Linked DNA regions of Blastochloris tepida. The protein of the gene in region 1 interacts with the protein of each later gene in a pairwise test. Links are inferred from orthologs where the notes say so. Each region holds a gene or a part of one and is shown on either strand. Other genes may lie near its edges.

The links.
Region 2: the proteins of ileS (region 1) and BLTE_RS13285 interact in binary tests that used the Escherichia coli proteins (3 or more experiments, as listed by UniProt). The link is inferred for Blastochloris tepida from one-to-one orthologs.

The regions. Positions count from the first base shown.
Region 1 is NZ_AP018907.1:195,911-212,271, reverse strand. What follows is about bases 4,429-8,023. They hold ileS (isoleucine--tRNA ligase), read right to left. Parts: upstream 7,653-8,023; coding sequence 4,629-7,652; downstream 4,429-4,628. Other genes in these bases: lspA (signal peptidase II), read right to left, coding at 4,429-4,636. In the rest of the region: BLTE_RS00880 (M16 family metallopeptidase), read right to left, coding at 277-1,716; BLTE_RS00875 (M16 family metallopeptidase), read right to left, coding at 1,713-3,074; BLTE_RS00870 (hypothetical protein), read right to left, coding at 3,281-3,982; more of lspA, read right to left, coding at 4,115-4,428; BLTE_RS00855 (methyl-accepting chemotaxis protein), read right to left, coding at 8,200-10,164; BLTE_RS00850 (bifunctional riboflavin kinase/FAD synthetase), read right to left, coding at 10,405-11,367; BLTE_RS00845 (MaoC family dehydratase), read right to left, coding at 11,594-12,025; BLTE_RS00840 (response regulator), read left to right, coding at 12,264-12,647; BLTE_RS18245 (protein phosphatase CheZ), read left to right, coding at 12,729-13,580; BLTE_RS00830 (TIGR01459 family HAD-type hydrolase), read right to left, coding at 13,856-14,731; BLTE_RS00825 (IS110 family RNA-guided transposase), read right to left, coding at 14,974-15,942; hisS (histidine--tRNA ligase), read right to left, coding at 16,285-16,361. UniProt on the Escherichia coli protein: Catalyzes the attachment of isoleucine to tRNA(Ile). As IleRS can inadvertently accommodate and process structurally similar amino acids such as valine, to avoid such errors it has two additional distinct tRNA(Ile)-dependent editing activities.
Region 2 is NZ_AP018907.1:2,942,101-2,949,328, reverse strand. The notes cover bases 4,475-7,228. They hold BLTE_RS13285 (HyaD/HybD family hydrogenase maturation endopeptidase), read right to left. Parts: upstream 6,263-7,228; coding sequence 5,687-6,262; downstream 4,475-5,686. Other genes in these bases: BLTE_RS13275 (nickel-dependent hydrogenase large subunit), read right to left, coding at 7,106-7,228; cybH (Ni/Fe-hydrogenase, b-type cytochrome subunit), read right to left, coding at 6,266-7,051; hypC (HypC/HybG/HupF family hydrogenase formation chaperone), read right to left, coding at 5,360-5,680; BLTE_RS13295 (thioredoxin domain-containing protein), read right to left, coding at 4,814-5,257; BLTE_RS13300 (hydrogenase expression/formation protein), read right to left, coding at 4,475-4,817. Also shown: carbamoyltransferase HypF, read right to left, coding at 1-1,094; hydrogenase nickel incorporation protein HypB, read right to left, coding at 1,097-2,098; hydrogenase maturation nickel metallochaperone HypA, read right to left, coding at 2,098-2,439; BLTE_RS13310 (nickel-dependent hydrogenase large subunit), read right to left, coding at 2,432-3,499; [NiFe]-hydrogenase assembly chaperone HybE, read right to left, coding at 3,496-3,966; more of BLTE_RS13300, read right to left, coding at 3,963-4,474.

The DNA.
Region 1 (16,361 bases):
GTCCGGATGATCGACCCGCTCTTCCTTCCCTCTCCCGGCCGGGCGCGCGCTCGCATGCGCGCGCTCTCGCGACGGAGCGAAGAAGAGCAGCTCCAGCCGGCAGCTCCTCCGAGCCGATCACCCGGAAACCATGGATGGTTTCGACTGTGGATTAGGGCCACTTTGCGGCAGCCGTTCGACCGGAACGACGTTCAGGCCCCTCGCCGCCCCGGTTCTCCACCGCGCCGATCGGGCCAAGCCGGTCCGGTCAAGCCGGTCCGCCTGCGCGGGGAGCGCTCAGCCGCCCTGCCCGGTGCCGCCCTGCCCGGTGCCGCTCTGCCCGCCGCCGGCCGCGCCGCCGATCCCCACCGGCCGGCCGGCCGCGGTCACCAGCAGCTTGTCGTTCAGCAGCCGGGCGGCGACGCGCCGGACATCCTCGATCGTCACCGCCGCCACCAGACCGTTGCGGCGGTGGATATAGTCGATGCCGAGATCGTCGAGCTGGATCTGCAGCAGTTGGCCGGCGATCTTGCCGGAGGTGTCGAAGCGCAGCGCGTAGGCGCCGATCAGGTACTTCTTGGCCTTGTCCAGCTCGTCGGCGCTCGGCCCCTCCTTGGCGAGGCGGGCGATCTCGGCCTCGATCACCGACAGCGATTCGGCGGCCCGGTCGTTGCGGGTGGACACCCCGCCGATCATCAGCCCGGCATGGTCGAGCGGCATCAGGTAGCTGTAGACCGAATAGGCCAGCCCGCGCTTCTCGCGCACCTCGCGGTAGAAGCGCGAGGAGAAGGTGCCGCCGCCCAGGATGTGGTTCAGCACATAGGCCGGCACGAAATCGGGATCGCTGCGCTTCAGGCCGGGCCAGCCGAAGGTCAGCACCGTCTGCGGCACGTCGACATCGATCACCAGCCGTTGGCCGAGCCCCTGCGGCGCGGCCTCGGCGACGGCCAGCCGCTGGCCCTTGGCCGGCAGCGGGCCGAACACCTTGTCGAGCAGCGGCGCCAGGGTGGCGGCGTCGATGTCGCCGACGACGGCGATCTTCAGCGTGTCGCGAGTCAGCACCCGGCCGACGAAGGCGCGCAGATCCTCCGGCCCGATCGCGGCGACGGTCTCGGCCGTGCCCTCGACCGGGCGGCCATAGACGTGGCCGGGAAAGGCCGCCGCCCACCACGCCTCCGACGCCAGCGAGTTGGGATTGGTGGACTTGCGGCGGATGCCGGCCAGCACCTGCTGGCGCACCCGCTCCACCGGCTCGGCGTCGAAGCGCGGCGTGTTCAGCGCCAGCGCCAACAGGCCGAACGCCTCGTCGCGGTTCTCGGCGAGCGTCTTGAGGCTGCCGCTCAGATGGTCGCGGCCGGCGCTGAAGCGCAGCTCGATCGCCTTGGCTTCGAGCCGGTCCTGGAAGGCGGCGCTGTCGAGATCGCCCGCCCCCTCGTCGAGCAGGCCGGACACCAGATTGGCGGTGCCGGCCTTGCCGGGCGCATCCTGGGTCGAGCCGCCGGTGACGGCGAATTCCAGCGCGATCAGCGGCACCGCCGGCTCGCGCACCAGCCACGCCTCGATGCCGCCGGGGCTCGCCACCCGCTCGATGCGGGTCGCGGTTTCGGCATCGGCTTCGGAGACCAGGGCGAGCGTGGTGGCGGTGAGCGGCATCAAGGTGACCGGCGACAGAGTGAGAGATGTTGCGGCAAGCAGCGGAACGCCGAGCCGGCGCCCGAACGCATGGAGACCGGTCACGAGCGCTTCTCCCCGGCCGGCGGCGCCTTGACCAGATGGCCGGTCACCGACCGCCGCATGTCGAGCCATTTGCGCGCCGCCGCCTGCACCTCGGCCGCGGAGATGGCCTTCACCCGCTCGGGCCAGGCGCGGACATCCTCGATCGACGAGCCGGTGGTGAGCGCCACGCCATAGATGCGGGCGAGCGCGGTCTGGCTGTCCTGGGCATAGACGGTGTCGGCGACGAGGCGGGTCTTGGCGCGGGCAAGCTCGTCCTCGGAGATGCCGGTCTCGACCACCTCGGCCAGCACGGCGTCGATCGCCGCCTCGAGGTCTTCCAGCGACACGTCGGGGCGCGGGCTCGCCCACACCCCGAACCGCGTCTCGTCATAGGCCGAGCCGTGGTACCAGGCCGAAGCCGAGGTGGCGAGCTTCTTCTCCACCACCAGCTTGCGGTGCAGGCGGCTGGTCTGGCTGGCGCCCAGCACCTGGGCCAAGAGGTCGAGCGCCTCGGCCTCGCGCGGCGCCGCCCGCGAATAGGACGGCACCAGATACTGGCGCTGGATGGAGGGCTGGGCGACGCGCGGATCGGCCAGCGTCACCAGCCGGCCGGCGCGCGGCGGCGGCTCGGCCGGCCGCACCCGCGGCGTCACCTCGGCGCGCGGCGCGATCTTGCCATAGGTGCGCTCGGCCAGCGTGCGCACCTCGTCGGCGGTGACGTCGCCGGCCACCACCAGGATGGCGTTGTTGGGGGTGTAGAAGCGCCGGTAGAACGCCAGCGCGTCGTCGCGGTCGAGCCCCTTGATCTCGTGCTCCCAGCCGATCACCGGCACGCCATAGGGGTGGTTGCGGAACATCGACGCCGCCATCTCCTCGCCGAGCTGGGCGGCGGGGTCGTTGTCGGTGCGCATGCGGCGCTCCTCCAGCACCACGTCGCGCTCGGGCAGCACCACCGCGTCGGTGAGTTCGAGACCGGTCATGCGGTCGGCCTCGAGCCGCATCATGGTCTCCAGCTCGTCGCGCGCCACGCGCTGGAAGTAGCTGGTGTAGTCGTTGGAGGTGAAGGCGTTCTCCTGGCCGCCGACCTCGGCGACGATGGCCGAGAACACGCCGGCCGGATTGGCCTTGGTGCCCTTGAACATCAGGTGTTCGAGGAAGTGGGCGATGCCCGACTTGCCGGGCTGCTCGTCGGCCGCGCCCACCCGGTACCAGATCATGTGCGTGACCACCGGCACCCGGTGGTCGGGGATCACCACAACCTCCAGCCCGTTGGCCAGCGTGAAATGGGAGACATCGGGACCCTGCTTGACCTCGGCAGGTTTCGCGTGGGCAGGGCAGGCGAGGGTGGCGGCGGTGGCGGCGGCGGCAAGTGTTCGCATCGCGGCTTTCAGCAAGACTGGCTCCCTCCGGGGCGGGGATTCGGCCAGACTGTCACATGAAACCGCGGCAAAGTCCGGCCCGCCTCGCCCGGCGTGCGATCACAGTCCGGTCATCAGGGGTCCGGTTTTCGCAGGCCGGACCATCGCAAACCCGGTTACTGCAAGACCGGCCATCGCAAATCCGGCCCTCTCAGGACGGCGAGCGCTCAGCGCGTGCTGTCGCGCGCCGTGCGGCTGCCGCCGGTGTCGCGGCCTTCGGCAACCTTGCTCGGCGAGAAGATGCGGTTCAGCCAGTTGTCGTCGAGCTTGTCGTCGCCGACCACGCCATAGGGCTGGTCGGGCGAGGGCGTCTGCAGGCCCGGCGGCGGCTGGGTGAGGCGCGTGCGCTCGGGCTCGCCGGTGAAGACGATCTTCTCTTCCTTCTTCGAGCCCCAGCCCTTGAAGCCGAGCTGGGTGGGCGACAGACGGTCGTTGGCGCCTTCGAAGCGGTCGCTCGACGTCTCGGGCCGGTCGCTCTTGGCCTGCTTGGTCTTGCTGGTGCCGCGGCGGATCTCGTCGATGCCCAGCGTGCGCCCGGCATCGAGCCGCACGACCGGCTTGTCCGAACCCGCCTCGGCGGCCTTGGCGCGGGCGACGTCCGGATCCTTCGGCCAGGCCGGATTGGCGGCGGTGACGTCCTCGGAGGCCGGCGGCGGCAGCGCCTCGGCGGTCGGCGGCACCACCAGCGGCGCCCGTTCGCGATAGTCGATCGGCGCCCTGTCCTCGATCAGTCCGACGCCGCCGAGGATCTGCTTGATGATCTTCTGCTCGAAGGAGGGCTCCTCATCGTCGGCCCGCACGGTCTGCGGCGCTGCCACCGCGGCGAGCATGACGAGGGGAAGAACGTGGCGCACGAGACGGGCCTTCATCGCGACACTCCTTCGAAACGCGGTCAGGGCGGCGGCCGGCAGGGCGGCCGGGATCGCGTGGAAATTCGACCGGAACGGGCGACGGCCGGACGGCCCTCGACTCCCCTTCCTCTGAACTCCCTCACTCGTCCCTCATGCCGGCTTTTTTGCGGCAGGGCCGAAAAGCGCATCGTAAAGCAGCAGGATAACCCCAAGCACGATGGCGGCGTCGGCCAGATTGAACACGTACCAGCGGAAAGTGCCGACGTGGAACGAGAAGAAATCGGCCACCGCCCCCCACGCCACCCGGTCGATGGCGTTGCCGAGCGCCCCGCCGATGATCAGCCCGAGCCCGATCGCGGTCGGCCGGGTCTCGGCCCGGAGCAGCCACGCCCCGAACACCACCGCCGCCACCGCCTTGATGCCGACCAGCACCCAGCGGCCGGTCTCGCCGTCCTGCTGGAACAGGCCGTAGGAGATGCCCTTGTTCCAGGCCATCACCAGATCGAGATAGGGGCCGACGGCGACGATGCCGCGGTCGGCGATGTCGAAGCCGTGGATCATCCACAGCTTGAAGCCCTGATCGATCGCCAGGGTGAGAAGAAGGGCGATCAGGCCGAGGCGGACATGCCGCCGCGCCCCGGTCTCCGCAGTCGCGGGGTCCATCTCAGCCATGCGCCGCTTTCCATTCTCGCATCGCCTGCGCGTCGCGCAAGGAGAGGTCCGGAAACGCCGGGTCGGCGCCGACGTCGGCAGTGATGCGCCAGGAGCGGGCGCACTTCTTCCCCTCCGCCTTGGCCGGCACCACCGAAACGCCCTCGACCTCGGCAAGGCGGAAGGCCTCGGCCGGACCGGTCCCGGCCTCAAGCTTGAGGCCGGAGGTGATGCACACCTCGGCGAAATCGACGCTTCCGATCACCGCCCGCAACGCGTCCTCAGTGAAGAACACCACCGGCGCCGCCTCCAGGCTCGATCCGATGCGCTTGTTCGCCCGCTCGATCTCCAGCGCGCCGGTGACGACGCGGCGGACGCGGCGGATCTGCTCCCACTTCGAAGCCAGCGCCTCGTCGCGCCACTCGGCCGGGATGGCCGGGAACAGCTCCAGATGCACCGAGCCGGACCCGTAGCGCGCCAGCCACGCCTCCTCGGCGGTGAAGGACAGCACCGGCGCCAGCCACGTCACCAGCGCGTGGAACAGCCGGTCGATGACGGTGAGCGCCGCCTTGCGCTTCACCGACGAGATCGGCTCGCAATAGAGCGCGTCCTTGCGCACGTCGAAATAGAACGCCGAGAGATCCGAGGTCATGAACGCGGTCAGCGCCGCGTGGATCTTCTTGTAGTCGAAGTCGGCATAGGCCTGCCGCACCACGGGATCGAGCAGGGCGAGCTCGTGCAGCATCAGCCGCTCGAGCTCGGGCATGTCGGCGAAGGCCACCCGGTCCTCGTCGCGGAAATGGGCGAGCGAGCCCAGCATCCAGCGCAGCGTGTTGCGCAGCTTGCGATAGGTGTCGGCGGTGGTCTTGAGGATCTCCGGGCCGATGCGCAGATCGTCGGAATAGTCCGACGCACACACCCAGAGCCTGAGGATATCGGCGCCCGACGCCTTGATGACGTCCTGCGGCGCCACCGTGTTGCCGAGCGACTTCGACATCTTGCGCCCCTCTTCGTCCAGCACGAAGCCGTGGGTCAGCACCACGTCATAGGGGGCGCGGCCGCGCGTGCCGCAGCTTTCCAAGAGCGAGGAGTGGAACCAGCCGCGGTGCTGGTCGGAGCCCTCCAGATACATCACGGTGTCGGTGCCGCCGTCGCGCTTCCTCCGGATGCCGGCGAGGCCCGGGAAATGCACCGGGTCTTCGAGCGTATAGGCGTGGGTCGAGCCGGAATCGAACCACACATCGAGCACGTCGGTGACCTTCTCCCAGTCTTTCGGATCGTGGTCGGGCGCGAGGAAGCGCGACCCGTCGGCATCGGCGAACCAGGCGTCCGCACCCTCCTTGGCGAAGGCGTCGGCGATGCGGGCATTCACCCGCTCGTCCTTGAGGATTTCAGCCGTCTCGCGGTTGACGAACACGGTGATCGGCACGCCCCAGGCGCGCTGGCGCGACACCACCCAATCGGGGCGGTTGGCGATCATGCCATTGATGCGGTTCTCGCCGGCCGCCGGCACCCAGCGGGTCTCGGCGATCGAGCGCAGCGCCACCTCGCGAAGTGTGGCGCCGTCGAGCGTCTCGACCGGCTTGTCCAGCGCGATGAACCATTGCGGGGTGTTTCGGAAGATCACCGGCTTCTTGGAGCGCCAGGAGTGCGGGTACTGGTGCTTGAGCTTGCCGCGGGCGATCAGCGCGCCGGCCTCGGTCAGCGCGGCGATCACCGCCTTGTTGGCGTCGCCCTGCTCGCCCTTGGCGGTGATTACGTGCTTGCCGACAAAACCCGGTGCCTCCTTGGTGTAGGTGCCGTCGGCCTCAACGGTGTAGGGGATGGTGGACTCGATGCCGCGCGCTTCGAGAGCGCGCTTGTTCGCCATCCAGATCTCGAAGTCCTCGCGGCCGTGGCCCGGCGCGGTGTGGACGAAGCCGGTGCCGGTATCGTCGGTGACATGGTCGCCGTCGAGCAGGGGGACGTCGAAGTAATAGCCGCCGCCTACCCCCTGCAGCGGATGAGCACAAACGAGATCCTTCAGCACCTCTGCCGGCATGTCGGCCCGGCGAGCGTAGGCGGTGACCCGCGCCTGCTTGAACACGTCTTCCGCCAGCTTGTCGGCCAGGATCAGTTTTTCGCCAACCTTGGCCCAATTGTCGGCCGGCGCCTCGGTCACCTCATAGAGGCCGTAGGCGATGCGCGACGAGAAACTGATCGCCCGGTTGCCGGGGATGGTCCAGGGCGTGGTCGTCCAGATGACGACGTGGGCTTCGCGCAAGTCTTCTCGCGGCAGGATATCCTCGGGCGTGGGAGTAGTGCGCCCGAAGTAGGCCTTCCTCACAACCGGAAACTTCACCCACACCGTATCGCTCGCGTGGTCCTCGTACTCGACCTCGGCCTCGGCCAGCGCCGTCTTCTCGACCACGCTCCACATCACCGGCTTGGAGCCGCGATAGAGCTGGCCGGTCATGGCGAATTTCATGATCTCGCGGGCGATCTGGGCCTCGGCCGGGAAGCTCATGGTCGAATACGGGTGGTCCCAGTCGCCGATCACGCCGAGGCGCTTGAACTCGCCCCGCTGCACGTCAAGCCAATGCTCGGCGAAGGTGCGGCACTCCTTGCGGAACTCCACCACCGGCACCGCGTCCTTGTTCTTGCCCTTGGCGCGGTACTGCTCCTCGATCTTCCACTCGATCGGCAGGCCGTGGCAGTCCCAGCCCGGCACGTAGTTGGAGTCGAAGCCCAGCATCTGCTGGGACTTGGTCACCACGTCCTTGAGGATCTTGTTGAGCGCGTGGCCGATGTGGATGTTGCCGTTGGCGTAGGGAGGGCCGTCGTGCAGCACGAATTTCGGCCGGCCGGCCGCGGCCTGGCGCAGCTTGCCGTAGAGGTCGCCCTCCTCCCAGGCTTTCAGAAGCTCGGGCTCCTTCTGCGGCAGGCCGGCGCGCATCGGAAACGCGGTCTGCGGCAGGAACAGGGTCTGCGAATAGTCGAACCCGGTTTCAGTCGAAGCGGTGTTGGCGTCGGAGGCGCCGGCGTCAGTCTTGGTCATGGCGGTGTGCTTTGGGCAGCAAAGGGACGGATTTCGGGCGGCGATCCCGACCCCCGACGGACCGTCAGGCCCGGCCGGAGGCCGGGCGGCGAATTCGTGCCGTGACGTGGAGACGAACGGGCGCGCGCTGCATGCGCCCCTCTTAGCAAGCCCGGCGGCGCGGATAAAGCGTCGCGCGCCATGTTCCGGCCGGTCGCAGGTCATTCCGTGCGCCGGGTCGCGCCGGATCGGCGGGAGGAGGCGCTTGGGTTCCCTTCAACTAGGTTCCCTTCTTCTGGGTTCCCTTCCCTCGCGCACCGCAGGTGCGCTCGCCGGGAACGACCGGCCGTGGCTCCCGGCCATCCTTCATGAGCGCTGCGGTCCAAACGCCGCGGTCGTTCCCGGCCGAGCCGCGAAGCGGCGAGGGGAAGGGAACCCACACGCTGCCTCCACGCGCCCCCACACGTCGCCGCCGGACCGAGCGCGCCCGCCCGCCAACCAGCCCTGCCCCGAAAACGAAACGGGACCCGGCCGCTCAGGCCGGATCCCGCACGTCTTGCCCTTGGTGTCACGCCGCCGCGGCGTCGTCGCTGCGCAGGCGGTGCAGGAAGTCCTTCACCTCCGCCGCCAGCCGCTCCGACTGGCGGGCGAGGTCGTCGGAGGCCGACTGCACCTCGGTCGCCGAGGTGCCGGTCTCGTTGATCGCCACCGTGACGCCCGAGACATTGGCCGCCAGCGAAGTGGTGACGTCGGCGGCGCGCTGGATGCTCGCGGCGATCTCGTTGGTCGCGGCACTCTGCTGCTCGACCGCCGAGGCGATGGAGCCGGTGACCCCCTGGATGTCGCTCATCGCGTGCGACACCTCGCGGATCGCCCCCACCGCCGTCTTGGTCGAGGCCTGAATCGTGGCGATCTGGCTGGCGATCTCCTCGGTGGCGCTGGCGGTCTGGGCGGCCAGAGACTTGACCTCGGAGGCGACCACCGCGAAGCCGCGGCCGGCGTCGCCCGCCCGCGCCGCCTCGATGGTGGCGTTGAGCGCGAGCAGGTTGGTCTGGGCGGCGATCGCCTGGATCAGGTCGACCACCGCGCCGATCTTGGCGCCGGCCGCGGCCAATGCCTCGATCTCGCGCGCCGAAGCCTCGGTGGTGGTGCCGGCCTGGGTGATGACGCCGCTGGCGGTGGCCACCTGCCGGGCGATCTCCTGGATCGACGACGACAGCTCCTCCGCCGCGCTCGCCACCGCCTGCACCGAGGAGGTGGTCTCCTCCGAGGCGACGGCGGCCGAGCCGGCCTCGCGGCTGGCATTGCCGGCGAGGTCGCCCAGCGCATGGGCGGTGCCGCGCAGCCGCTCGGTATTGGCGTCCACCGCGTCGAGCACGCCGGCCACCGAGGTGCGGAAGCTCTCGATCGCCGCCTCCATGCGCTGGTTGGCGCGGTCGCGCTCGGCCTGGGCGCGGGCGGTCTCGGCCGCCAGCCGCTCGCGCTCGATCGCGGTGTCGCGGAACACCGCGACCGTCTCGGTCATCTGGTTGATCTCGTCGATCTGGGTCTTGGGCGGAATGGCGGTCGCGGTCGAGCCGCCGGCCAGCTCCTTCATGCAGCTGCCCAGGGAATTCAGCGGCTTGGCGATGACGCCATTGAGCCGGAAGGCGATGCCGAAGCCCAGCAGCAGGGCGGCCAGCGACACCGCGCCGAACACCATTGTCGACTGCCACTGCATGGCGTCGAGGTCGGTGCGGTCGATGCCGAGCGCGACGACGCCGACGGTGCGGCCCTCGAGGTCGTTCAGCGGCGCGTATTTGATCGCCAGCGACGAGCCGTCGAGGATGGCGTGGTCGTCCAGCACCGCATCGTTGCGGGCGGCCGAAAGCTGCTCGGGCGTCGGGGCAAAACCGTTGGGGAAGGTCGAGGCGACCTGGGTCAAGCCGGTCTTGCCGTCGACGAACAGCGCCACCCAGGTGGCGGTGCGCTGGGTGAACTGCATGGCGAGGTCCTCGCCGAAGGCGATGCCGAACTCGACCGAGCCGATATGGGCGTCGCCATCCTGCACCGGCACCACCCCGCGCACGCTGGCGCCGGCAACGCCGTTCTCCAGGCCGTGGACCTCGGACTTGCGGGCATTGGCCTCGACCACGGTCGGGCGGAAGCCCGACAGGTCGTCGCCGAACCGCTCCGGCTTGTGCAGCCGCAGGAACGAGGTGGCCGGCGGGGTGTGGAACTGGAACTGCTCGATGCCGTCGGCGCGCAGCGCCGCGAAGGCCGGCGCCAGCATGGTGTGAAGCGCATCGCGCTCCCCGGCGGCGAAGGCGCGCTTCACCTCCGGCAGGCTGGCGACCAGCCGCGACAGCGACAGCGCCCGCATCGCCTGCGAGGCCACCTCGCTCTCGAACCGGGCCGACTCGCTGGCCAACCGGCTGTGCAGGCTTTCCGAGACGATTTTTTCGGTGAACCACCGGCTGGTCGAAAAGAACCCGACTGCCGCTACCGCAAGGCTGCCGCAGATTGCCAGTGTCAGCCCGGTTTGAAGCCTCATGTTCCCCTCCCTGCAGGTGGCGTGAAAATGGGCAGGGGATCCTAACGGATGGTAATCGAGTCACGGAATTACGACAGGCCGGAGAAATTCCGTCTTCACCATCGCGTGGCCGGAGGCATTTCGTGCTGCCGGAGGTTGAGGCGCGGGCCGCCGAGCGGCGCGCGGATGGCTGGCGCGTCTCGGGTATATTTTCCTAAAATCGTCCGGCCGCCAGTGCCGCGGATGGCGGCTGCCGCGCCCTCAGGCGCAGCCGGCCAGAGCGAGGCGCGCGTCGGCGGAATCCGCATTCATCTGAGTCACAAGCGCCGCCACGCTGTCGAACTTGCGCTCCTCGCGCAGGCGGGCGTGGAAGGTAACCGCCAACTCGGCGCCATAGAGGTCGCCCGAGAAGTCGAATAGGAACACTTCCAAAAGCGGCGCACCATTGTCGAAGGTCGGCCGGCGGCCGAAGCTCGCCACCGCGTCGTAGCGGCGGCCGGCGACATCTGCGCGCACTGCATAGATGCCATGCGCCAGACCGCAGGCTGGATCGAGCCGGATATTGGCGGTGGGATAGCCCAGCGTGCGGCCGCGCTGGTCGCCGCGGATCACCGTGCCGATGATGAACCACGGATAGCCGAGCAGGTCGTTGGCCTCGGCGATGCGGCCCGAGGCGAGCAGGCTGCGGATGGCGCTCGACGACACCGGCCGCCCCTCATGATGCAGCGGGCCGACCACATCGACCGCGAAACCGCGGCGGGCGCCGGCCTGCACCAGGAAGGCGGGCGAGCCGCCCCGCCTGCTGCCGAAATGGAAATCGAAACCGACCGCCGCGCCGGAGATGGCGAGCCGCTCCACCAGCACTTGGTCGACGAAGTCATCGGCGCTGACGCCGGCAAAGGCGGCATCGAACGTCATCACGAATGCGGCATCGCAGCCGGCGCGCGCCAGCGCCGCCAGCTTCACCGGCTCCGGCGTCAGCCGGAACAGCGGCGCGTGCGGCGCGAACACCGCGCGCGGATGCGGCTCGAAGGTCAGCGCCGCCACCGGCCGGCCGAGCGCCCGCGCCCGTTCGGCGGCGGCGTCGATCACCGCCCGGTGGCCGCGATGGACGCCGTCGAAATTGCCGATCGCCACCACTGCGCCCCTCAGGTCGGCGGGCACGGGTTCAAGGTCGCGAACCACCCGGAAGGCGGGCGCGGAAGGGAGATCGAAGGGGGTCATGGCAATCGGTTGCGGAGACGGTAACGGGGATGCCGCGGTCGCGTATGCTGGCGCTTGGGTCCGCTGATGTACGGGATCCGCTTGCGATTGAGGACCGTTCGCGCGGAGCTAACCGGTCCCACCCACACGTCCGCTGGCTGGGTATCCGACGGCGTTACCGGGAACCGTCCCGCCCGCCGGCGGCGATGCGCGTGGGCGGCACCCTGCCCCCCGCCACCCTGTCCCGTCAAGCGTGCGGTTGCGGCCGCGGCGGCACCGACACCCAGGCTTCGCCGTCCAGCACCACCTTGCCGTCCACCGTCGCCTCGCAGTGCAGGCGGGCGCGCCGGCCCTTCTCGACCAGCTCGGCCACCTCCACCGACACCGCCACCACGTCGCCGATCTTCACCGGCGCGTGGAAGTTCAGCGTCTGCGAGCGGTAGATCGCGCCGGGGCCGGGCAGCCGGGTGCCGACCACGGCCGAGATCAGGCTTGCCGTGTAGAGGCCATGGGCGATGCGGCCGCCGAACCGCGTGCCGGCAGCATAGAGGTCGCACAGATGGATCGGGTTGTGGTCGCCCGACAGATCCGCGAAGCCGACAATGTCGTCGGCCATCACCGTCTTCATGATGCTCTCGCGCATGCCGACCGCGAGATCCTCGAAATACAGGCTGCGCATGCCCAGGCGGGTCTGAACGTCGCTCAATTCGGCCTCCGTGTTTGGTATCAGGATGCTGAACTTCGTGCTGCACCGCAATACGCCGAAGGTCGCGGCCATCGCTCCGGGCGATTAACCGGATGTTCAAAGCTCTTCGCTAAATTGCCCAAGTACAGGGGGACGTTCGGACAGAGGGAGACTCTGCCGGATTAGTCCATAATAGGCGCAACGCCGCCAGAATGCCGACGGAGTAGAAGAAATGGCTGTCGACCTTTCGATGCCCATCTTGGTTGTCGACGATTACAGCACGATGGTGCGCATCATTCGTAATCTTCTGAAGCAGCTCGGCTTCGAGGATATCGATGACGCCGCCGACGGTTCTGCTGCGCTCGGCAAGCTGCGCGAGAAGCGCTACGGCCTCGTGATCTCCGACTGGAACATGGAGCCGATGACCGGATACGAGCTTCTGAAGGAGGTCCGCGGCGATCCGTCGCTGGCCAAGACGCCCTTCATCATGGTCACCGCCGAGTCCAAGACCGAGAACGTGATCGCCGCCAAGAAGGCCGGCGTCAACAACTACATCGTCAAGCCGTTCAACGCGCAGACGCTCAAGACCAAGATCGAGGCCGTCTTCGCGGACTGACGGTTTTCAAGAAAACACCAAGAACACGAAGCGATGACAGCGATGGCGGTCCAGGACGGGCCGTCCCGGGGAGTAAGTTCCGTGAGCGCCTACCAGACGGAGCACCTTGAGCGTATCGTCGGTTTCCTCAGAGACAAGAAGGGGGTTGAAGTGTCCCTCTCGGACGTTGTGGCCCTCGCCGAGATCACGGCCGAATCTCTGCAGGCATTCTTCCTGACGCTGGACAAGGCGGTCTATCGCGAGCTGCGCGAGATCGCCGAATACATCCAGTCGATGAAGGAGGAGATCGGTGCGCTGCAGGTTCACGACCTGAAGGAAACGCGCATCCCCGCGGCCGGCCAGGAGCTCGACGCCATCGTCAAGGCGACGGAAGCCGCCACCAACACCATCATGACCGCGGCCGAGGAGATCATGGCCGCGGACGCCTCCGACCCCGACGCCTACAAGGCGTTCGTCGACGAGCGCATGATGGCGGTGTTCGAGGCCTGCTCGTTCCAGGACATCACCGGCCAGCGCGTCGCCAAGGTGGTGCAGACGCTGAAGGCGATCGAGACCCGCGTCGGCCGCTTCGCCGCCGCCACCCGCACCCGCGACGCCCGCGGCTTCGCCACCGCCGAGGAGGCGGCCAAGGCCGCCCGCGCCGAGAAGCTGCTGCTGCACGGGCCGCAGCTCGCCGGCCAGGGCGTCAGCCAGTCGGACGTCGACAGCATGCTGAGCGGCACGCCGGCCCAGCCCGCAGCCAAACCGGCCCAGCCCGCCCCGGCAAAGGCCGCCGCCGCCCCTGCGCCCGCGCCCAAACCCGCCGCCGCGCCCAAGCCCGCCGCTGCGCCCAAGCCCGCCGTCGCCGCCGCGCCGGTCAAGGCGCCGCCGACCGCGCCGGACGCGGCCGAGGACAAGGCCAGCCAGGACGATATCGACAAGCTGTTCGCCTGAACAGGAAGCGTCCGAAGCCCCCCACCCCCGACCCCTCCCCACCGCTCGCAAAGCTCGCGGGGGGAGGGGAGAAGGGGGCGCGCCGCTTCTCCCCTCCCCCCATGAACGCAGTGAATGGTGGGGAGGGGTCGGGGGTGGGGGGCAGAACGCCCCGGCGCGCGTCGTCGAAACCGAGAGTGTCCGGGTCAACCGCACCCCGACGGCTCCCGGCGGCGAGGCGTTTTCCTCGCCGGCGGGTCGGGTTTCCGGTGGCAAACTGATACGGTTTCCCGGCCTCACCACGCCAGATGGTGCATCGTCGCCACCGGCTGCACCAGCGCCGCCGAGAACAGCGTCGCCAGCGCCGCCGCCCCTTCGCGGGTGGCGGGGTCGCCGATCTCGCCGGCATGGATGCCGGCCAGGATGAACAGGCAGTCGAGCCCCTGCGCCGCCGCGCCGGCAAGGTCGGTGCGCACCGAGTCGCCGATCGCCAGCACGCGGGCCGGATCGACCGGCGCGCCGCGCAGCGCCTCGGCCGCGGCCAGCGCCTGCCGATAGATCGGCGGGTGCGGCTTGCCGGCATAGAGCACCTCGCCGTCCATAGCGGCGTAGAGATCGGCGATGGCGCCGGCGCAATAGATCAGCCGGCCGCCGCGCTCCACCACCACGTCCGGGTTGCCGCACACCATCATCAGCCGGCGCGCGAGCACGTCCTGCAGCAGCGCCCGGTAGTCCTCGGGCGTCTCGACCTCGTCGTTCCACGGCCCGGTGCACAGCACCAGCTCGGCCTCGTCGAGCGGCACCCGCCTTGCGTCGAGCCCCTCGAACAGCGGCAGGTCGCGGTCCGGCCCGATATGGAACACCCGCACGCCCGGCCGCGCCGCCAGCACCGCGCGCGACACGTCGCCCGAGGCGACGATGGCGTCGAACGTCCCGTCCGGCACGCCATAGCCGGCAAGCTGCGGCATCACCGCCCGGCCCGGCCGCGGCGCATTGGAGACCAGCACCACGGTGCCGCCGCCCGCGCGGAAGCGTTGCAGCGCCTCGCAGGCCGGCGCGTGGGCCGCGGCGCCGTCATGGATCACCCCCCACACGTCGCAGAGCAGCACGTCATAGCGGCCGGCCAGCGCCGACAGGCCGGCGATCATCGGCGGCAGGGAGGTTGTGAGCATGGGGGGCCGTGAGGTTGGAACGAGGACGATTGGCGGATGGGGCGACTCGGCGGGCGAACACATAGGCCGAACGCGCGCCGCCGCAAATGGCGGCGCGCGGAATGGCCGTCATGAGCGAGCGAGATCGTGGCCCGGGGTCGCCCTTCTCCGTGCCTCGTCATCCCGGCCGAGCGAAAGCGAAAGCCGGGATCGCCCTTCTCCGTGCCTCGTCATCCCGGGCGGAGCGAAGCGAAGAGCAACTGTCATGCGGTTTTGGGGTCTCGCCAGGGTTTGTTGTCTCGAATCATGGCGTTGAGGATGGTCAGGAGCTTTCTGGCGATGGCGATGAGGGCGACCTTAGCGGGTTTTCCGCGGGCTTTGAGGTCGGCGTAGAGCTGTTTGGCCCACGGGTTCCAGTGGATGGCGGCGAAGGCGGCGAGATAGCAGGCGCGCTTGAGCGCGCGGCGTCCGGCCTCGATATGGGCCGGCCGCCGCGCTTTGCCGCTGTCGTTGCGATAGGGTGCGCAGCCGCCGATGGCACCGGCTTGGCGGGGGGTGAACCGGCCGAGTTCGGGAGCTTCTGCGAGCAGGACGCGGGCCGTCTTGTTGGCGATCCCCGGCACCGAGGTGATGATCTTGGCCTTGGCGTCCATCGCCGGATCGGCGGCGATCAACGCCTCGATGGCCTGTTCGGCCGCGGCGACGGTCTCGCGCAGGGCGGCGATTTCGGCATCGAGCCGGGCGGTGATGGCCGCCAGGGTGGGGTGGGCCTTGCGGTTCTCGAGGCGGCGGATGTCGGCCTCGGCGCGGGTGATTTCGCGCACCCAGGCGGTCAGGTCGCTCTGCGCTTGCGAGGGCTCCGGGAACGGCCGGCAGGGGTGATGCAGCATGAAGGCGCGGATGATGCGGGCGTCGAGCGGATCGCTCTTGGCGCGCTGGCCGCAGGCCTTGGCGAACTGGCGGCAGCGCCAGCTGTCGACCTGCAGCACGGTGAGGCCGGCCTCGCGCAGCACCGCGACCGCCAGGCGTTCATAGCCGCCGGTCGGCTCCAGGCCGGCGGTGGTGAGCCCGGCCTTCACCAGGCGCCTGGCCAAGCGCTGGAGAGCCGCGGGGGTGTTATCGACGCGCTCGACCTTGGTGTCGTCGAAGGCGATGTCGAGCCAGTCCTTGGAGACATCGATGCCCACAAGGTGGGTGGCAAGCGGCGTCGGGTGTGGCAGCATGGCAAGCATCCCAGGCTTGGAAGCGGGGTCAAAAGCCCCGTGCAACTGTTCGGGTTGGCTTGGGACGGACGGCCGCTTCTGCTCGCGACGGCCTCGAAGGCTCACCCGGGACACGGCGTGCCGCCCGCACCGGCTCGGGGTGGCCACCCCGAGCCGGTGCACCCATCAAAGCACAGTTCGCCGTTCCAACCCGGGATCGTCCGCAGGAAAAGGCCCCCTTCCGGAAAACGGTCCCGGCTCGGCGCCGGATGCTGCGCATCCCGCGCCGTCCGGGACGACGCGAAACGGAAAACGGTCCCGGGTCGCGGGCGCTTTGCGCCCTTGCCCGGGACGACAGCCCGGCAACGCGCATCAAGCCGAATGCCGCGCCAGGATCTCGCGGATCGCGGCCGGAAGCTCGGCCTCGGTGGCCTCGAACTGGGCGAGGC
Region 2 (7,228 bases), 2.7 Mb from region 1 along the record:
TGGGTGACGATGATGTCGGCGATGGCGGCAAGCCGCCGCTGCGCGTCCTCGTCGTCGACCACCAGCGGCTCGCCGCCGGGATTGGCGCTGGTGGCAACCAGCGCGAAGGGCTGCGGGGATCCGCGCCACGCGCCGTCCGCCGGCTGGCCGGCCAGCGCATGAAACAGCAGATGGTGCACCGGCGCGTAGGGCAGGACGAGGCCGACCTGCGACAGGCGCGGCGCCACCGAGGGCGCGAGCGTGCCGGGGCGACTGGGCATCAGCACGATCGGCCGTGCCGGCGCGGCGGCCAGGGCACGGTGGGGTGCGTCGACCTGCGCGAACAGATCGAGCGAGGGTGCGTTCGCCACCATCACCGCGAACGGCTTGGCGTCGCGCGCCTTGCGGCGGCGCAGCTCGGAAACCGCGGCCTCGTTCGTCGCGTCGCACATCAGGTGAAAGCCGCCGATGCCCTTCAGCGCGACGATGCGCCCGGCCTTGAGCGCCGCGGCGATGTCGGGGATGGCGTGGCTGAGCTTCGGGCCGCAGTCCGGGCAGGCGAGGGTCTCGGCGTGGAAGCGGCGGTCGTGCGGATCGTGATAGGCGTGCGTGCACGCCGGGCACATCGCGAAGCCGGTCATCGAGGTGTTGGCGCGGTCGTACGGCACGCGGCGGGTGATGGTGTAGCGCGGCCCGCACTGGGTGCAGGTGACGAACGGATAGAGATGGAAGCGGCTCCTGGGGTCGAACAGATCGTCCAGGCAGGCGCTGCAGACAGCGGCATCCGCCGGAATGCCGGTGGCGGCCATTCCCTCGCCGCTGCGCGCGATGCCGAAGCCCTGCGCGCCGCGCGGCGGGATCGGCGTGCGCTCCAGCGCGTCGATGCGCGCAAGCGGCGGCGCCTCCGCCTTGAGCGCCGCGGCGAAGGCGTCGAGCGCGCTGCCCTCGACCTCGATCGACACGCCGTTCGCGTCGTTGCGCACGAAGCCGGCGAGCTTGAAGCGCTCGGCCAGCGCGAACACGAATGGCCGCATGCCGACACCCTGGACGATGCCGCGCAGGCGGATCGCCTCGCGCGACACCGGCTCCATCGGATCGTGCGGGGAGCCCAGCATGGTCAGCCTGCCGCGGCGTTTGCGCCGGCCCGCGCCATGGCGACGCCGGCCTCGATGAAGCTGAGGAACGCCGCAAGGCCCTCGCCGGTGCGGGCCGAGACCACCAGCGTCTTCAGCCGCGGATTGACCTTGAGCGCATTGGCGATGCAGGCCGCGACGTCGAACTCGACATGCGGCAGCAGGTCCGACTTGTTGAGCAGCATCACGTCGGCGGCGGCGAACATGTCGGGATATTTGAGCGGCTTGTCCTCGCCCTCGGTCACCGACAGCACCACCACCTTGTGCGCCTCGCCGAGATCGAACGCCGCCGGGCACACCAGATTGCCGACATTCTCGATGAACAGCACGCCGCCGGCCCGGAGCGGCGGGCCGTCGAGTGCCAGATCGTCCAGCGCCAAGTCGTCCAGCGCATGGCCGACCATGTGGGCGTCGAGGTGGCAGCCCTTGCCGGTGTTGATCTGAATGGCCGGCGCGCCGGTGGCGCGGATGCGCGCGGCGTCATTGGCGGTCTGCTGGTCGCCCTCGATCACCGCGACCGGAACCCGGCCCGACAGGTCGGCGATGATGCGCTCCAAGAGCGTCGTCTTGCCGGAGCCGGGGCTCGAGACGAGATTGAGCGCGAAGATGCCGTGGGCGGCAAGCCGCGCCCGGTTGGCGCGCGCATAGGCGTTGTTCTTGGCCAGGATGTCGCGCTCGATGCGGACGATGCGCTCCTGGCTCATCCCCGGCACGTGCACGCCGGCGAGGCCGGCACCATAATCGTGCGTGCCCTCCGCGTGATCATGGTGGTGCACGTGGCCGTCATCGTGCAGATGGTCGTGATCATGGTCGTGGCCATGCTCATGATCGTGATCGTGCGAATGGCTGTGGCTGTGCGCGTGGCTGTAGCGGGTGCCGTCCGCGTGGGTGTGCCCATGCGCGTGGGTGTGGGCGTGCGCGTGGCTGTGCGCGTCCGGCGCCGCGCCTTCGATGGATGCCGTGCCGCAGCCGCAAACCTTGCACATCACTCGACCTCCAGCTCCTTGACGCGCAGTTCGTCGCCCGCCGTCATCTGCACATGATGGCGCCCGCATTCGGGGCAGGCGCCGAACCGCTCGGCGAGCGGCACGCTTTTGCCGCAGTCGAGGCACCAGCCCTGTCCGGCCACGCGGATGATGTCGAGCCGCGCTCCTTCGGCGATGGTGCCGCGGCTGACCGCATCGAAGCAGAACTGCATCGCCTCGGGCTCGACATGGCCGAGCATGCCGATCTCCAGCACGATCGCCTTGGCGCGCGAAAAGCCCTCGCTGCGGGCGGCCTCCTCCACCAGCGCGACCACGCTCTCGGTGAGGGCCATTTCATGCATGGGCGAGCTCCTGGGCCGTCTCGGCGGACGGCGCGGGAGAGACCGAAACCCGGCAGGCGACGCAGGGATCGAACAGCGCGGCCAGCGTCTCGATGGCGGGGGCGGCCGGCGCATCCTCAGCCGTGCGCAGCCGCCGCAGCGCCTGGGCGAACGGACCCTCCGGCGCGAAGTTCCACTCGGTCGGCGCGAGGATGAGATAGCGCATGATGCGCCCCTGCCGATCGATCTCGGCGACATGGTGAAGCCGACCGCGCGGGCTCTCGACGGCCGCAAAACCGACGCCGGGGCTCATCCGCTCGGCGCGAATCCAGGAGCGGCCGGCGGCGAGGGCGCCGTTCCGCGCGATCTCGGCGATCTCGGCAAAGCGCGCGGCGAGACGCGCCGCACCGCCCGCGCCCATCCGCCGGCTGGCGGTGGCGCGCGCCAGCGGCCCGGCTTCCGGCCGCCGGCCCGGCAGGTGCGGCGCAGCCGCGAACGCCTCGCCCGTCTCCAGCAAAGCGGCAGCCACCGCCGCGTCGTCATCGGCGGTCAGCGCATCGACCGCATCAGGGGTCTCGGCATCGAGGGCGGCGGCGAACGCCATCAGGCGGCCGGCCCAGCTTTGGGACTTCGCCCCCGCCTGCATGTGCAATGGCGCCGCGTCCGGCCCGAGGCCGAGACGTTCGAGCGCCTCGCGCGCGGGCCGGTGCGGCTTGGCCAGCACGGTGCGCACGGCCGCGGCCTCCTGCGGCGTCAGCGGCACCGCGCCGCCGAGACCTAGCACGGTGGCGCGCAGATGCTCGACGAGGCGCTCGGCCGCCAAAGCGGCATGGGTCTCGGCCGGATCATCGGTCTCCACCGCCGCGCCCGCCGCCGCCGAGGCTGCGCGCGCCGCGGCCGATTGCGAGACGCTGCACAGCGCGAACAGCCGCCCGGCGATGGCCGGGATCTCGGCGGCCGGCCGGCGCGTCAGCGCCGCGCCGACGCCGCGCGGCCGGTGGCAGGCGACCGTGGCGTCGATGACGGCGCCATCGGCGATAATCGCCGCGATCCGCACGTGTCCGTCGAGCAGCGGGGTCATGGCGCGCTGCTCCCGCGGCCGAACAGCAATGCCCGGCGGTCGCGCGCCGGCGGCGGCACATCGTATCCGTCCGGCTTGAACAGCGCCGCCATGGCCGCAGCCGCCGTCTGGTACGTCGCCGCCGGATCGGCGAAGCCGAACATCGGCGAGAACAGCGAAGCGGCATCGAGCCGGCCGAAGCCGTCCAGTTCCCCGACGGTGACCTCGATGCGTCCGGCCGGAAGCGAGACCGCGCGGACGTCGCCCAGGCGCGCCGGCGGCAGCGCCGGTCCGCCCGCGACCTCGGCCAGCACGATATTCATGAACCAGGGCGTGACGACGACGCCGATCGCGTGGCCGGCATGGCCGCGGAATCCCACCGCCTGCACCTCGAGATCGGGATTGCAGATCGGCATGCCGCGCATCGCGCCTTCGGCGATGGCGCGATAGATCGACGCGAGACGTTCGCCAATGGTTGCCGCACTCATGTGAAATAGGCCTGTTCGATCTGCCGCAGCCGTTCGGCCGAATCGCGGAAATCCTCGGTGGCGGCGCAGGCGGCCGGCGGCACGTCGCCGATCTCCAGCGAATCGAGCACGAGGTCGCTAGAGGCGTTGAAATACTGCACCGACCAGACGTGGCGGGTGGCGGTGGCCAGAACCCGGCAACTGCCGTGGCCGCGCGAGACGATCTGCACCGGCCCGTCGCCCAGCGTCTGGTGCAGGAAGGCCATGTCGGCGTCCGAGACCGGCAGCAGCGACAGCGTGATGGTGTGGCCGGGCAGGCTCGGGCGCGCCGCAGCCTCCGGCCGTGCGGCGTACTCGGCCACGTGCTGGGCAATCTCCGACAGCAGCGCCAGCGCGGTGGGGGAGGGCGCGGACAGGGCGCCGGTGGCGACCGTCCGCCGCGTCATGGCAGCGGCGCGGCGCACCGCCTCGGGGATCGCGCCGACTTCGAGATAATCGGCAACCAGCCGGCCGTCGGCGCCGGTGAAGCGCACCCGCCACAGGCCGGCCATCACGGATTCGCGGATCTGGGCGACGATGCCATCGGGCAGCGCGACGGTGGCCGAGACCTCGCCGGCGCCGATCACCCCGTCGATCAGCTCAAGCTCGGCCGCGTCGAGACCGTCGAGATCGAACAGGTGGCCCGGCCGGTCCGCATCCTGCGTCGCCAGCGCCGCGATCATCAGCGGCAGCAGCGCCGCGACGCGCGGCGAGCGCTCGGCCAAGCCCTCGCCGTTCGCTGCCGCCAGCAGCGGCGTGAATTTGCCGCCATTGGCGGCCGCAGACGCGGTGCCGCCGGGGGCGGCGAGGTCGGCGAGTGCCGCGGCCTTCATGCCTGGCTCCCCTGCCCGGAAAAGGTGAAGGCGACGCGCGGGCCCGCCGCCGGCGTCATGGCCGGCGTTGCCGGATCGAGCCAGGCGGAGACGCGCGCGACATAATCGGGCCAAGTGCGGATGCGGGCGAGCACGCCGAGCGTCTCGCTGCCGCGCACCAGCACGAGGCTCGGCAGCACCGCGACATGGAAGCGCAGCTTGAGCGCATCTTCGCTGCCGCGCGCGATCACCGCCGCGCGCAGCCGGCCGCGAAAGGCGGCAAGCAGCTCGGGCAGCACGACCGCGACGTCGGCCGCCTCAAGGCGCACGGTCGGGTCGCCGGTGAAGAACAGCAGCGCGTGCGGCGGTTCGCCCGCGGCCAGGAACGCATCGATGTTGCGGCTGTCGACCTCCGCCAGCCCATGGCGGATCGTCAACGCCGCAATGGGCGTGGACGTCATGGCAGTCCTCCCGAAACGTCATTCTGCGGGCGTCTTGGTGCGCCCGTGCAGGATCGGCGGTGAGCATCGCGCGGTAGAAAGCTCTCTTCCACCCCAGGATGATCACTTGCCGGATGAATGTCCACCGCGTCCTGCGGCAAGGAAGTCTGGCAGTTGCGGCTCGCGGTCGATCAGGTCGGCGAACAGATGGTCGAAGGCGCGCCCCTGCAGCGCTGCCGCAACGCCGTCCAGCGCGTCGTCGATGCGCTGCGCCTCCTCGGCGCCGAGCACCCGCACCGCCGCGCCGAGATGCACCAGCACATGGGTGCCGACCGGCTGCGGGCCGACCAGCGCCAGCGACACCGCCTGCGTCTCGCCGCGCCGTTCGCAGGCGGCGGTGAATTCGCCGCCCAGCACGATCCGCATGGGAAGTCCGATACACATGTGCTCTCACCATGCCGTGCGGCGTTCGAAGGCGGCGATGTCGATGTCGTGCGCCAGGAGGCCGTCGAAGGCGGCTCCCTCTTCGCGCGCCCGCACCGGCACGTTCCAGCCGAGCAGGATGTCGCGCGCGGCCTCCAGCGCCGGCCCGATGGCGGAGCGCACCGGGTCGGTGAGCGGCCCGCCCCAATTCTCCAGGTCGAGCGGCTGGCAGCCGACCAGCGCGAGCCGCTGCGGATAGCGGCCGAGCAGGTCGACCGCGCTCAGTACCTCCTGGAAGCCGGTCTGGTGCAGGCTCATCTTCTTGGCGCCGGTGAATTTCGGCACGTCGCCGTCGCGCACGATCTTCAGCGTGCCGGGCTTGAGCCCATAGTCGATGGCGTCGAACACCAGAAGCTGGTGCGCCTCCTGCACGACATCGACGAGGTAGAGCCCCTGCGTGCCGCCATCGAGCACCGTGACGTCATCTCCCACCGCGTAGCGGCGGTGGAAGGCTTCCACCGCCCGCACGCCGAACGCCTCGTCGCCCCACAGGATGTTGCCGATGCCGAGAACCAGCGTCTTGACGGCAGTGACTTCGCTCACGGCTCAATCCCGGAAGTCGTCGCGGAACACGCGCTCGCCCGACACGATCGACGAGATCATGCTCTGGCGCGACAGGATGTCCTCGCGCACCGCGGCATAGACGTGGACCAGGAAGAAGATCACGATCGACCACATGCCGAGACGGTGCCAGGTGTGGACCTCCTGCGAGTTCGGCCAGATGTCGAACACCCATCCGAACATCGCCGCCTGCCAGCTGTCGGCGCCCGCGCCCTGCGAATAGAGCGCGAAGCCGGTGCAGATCATGAAGGCCAGCACGATCATGTAAGTGAACATCGCCGCGTGGCCGAGCGGGTTGTGGCCGATGTATTTCTTCGGATCGCGCACGAGGAAGAGATACCACTTCAGCTCATAGAACAGGCCCCACCACCACAGCCGCCGCCACACCGGGATCATCCAGATCTGGCGGGAATAGCGGTTGCCGACGAAGGCCCAATAGAGCCGAAACACGAAGCCGACCGCCAGCACGTAGCCGGCGGCGAAATGGGCGAAGCGGATATAGCCCATCAGATAGTGGTTACTCGCCTCGCCGGACAGCGTCGGCAGCGGCGCGCCGATCAGATAGCCGGTGACGCACAGCACCGTGAGGCAGAGCGCCGTCACCCAGTGCCACAGCCGCACCGGCGCCTGATACACATAGACCGTCTGGCGGCGGGCGGCGCGTTCGCCATGGCTGTCGATCGCGCCCTGCAGCGTGCCGACGCGCGCCACCGTGGCACTGCCGCGCCCGCCCGTGCCGGTAAGACCCTCAAGCTCGCTGACTTGCGTCATGGGTTTCCCCCTCGACACCAATGACCATGTTTCCAACGACGCGTCGGACGCGCGTCAGCGAACGGTGACCGTCGCCATCTCCTGCCCGTCCTCGCTCATCACGTGGGTGGAGCAGGCGAGGCAGGGATCGAACGAATGCAGCGTACGGATGATTTCGAGCGGCTGGTTGGGATCGGC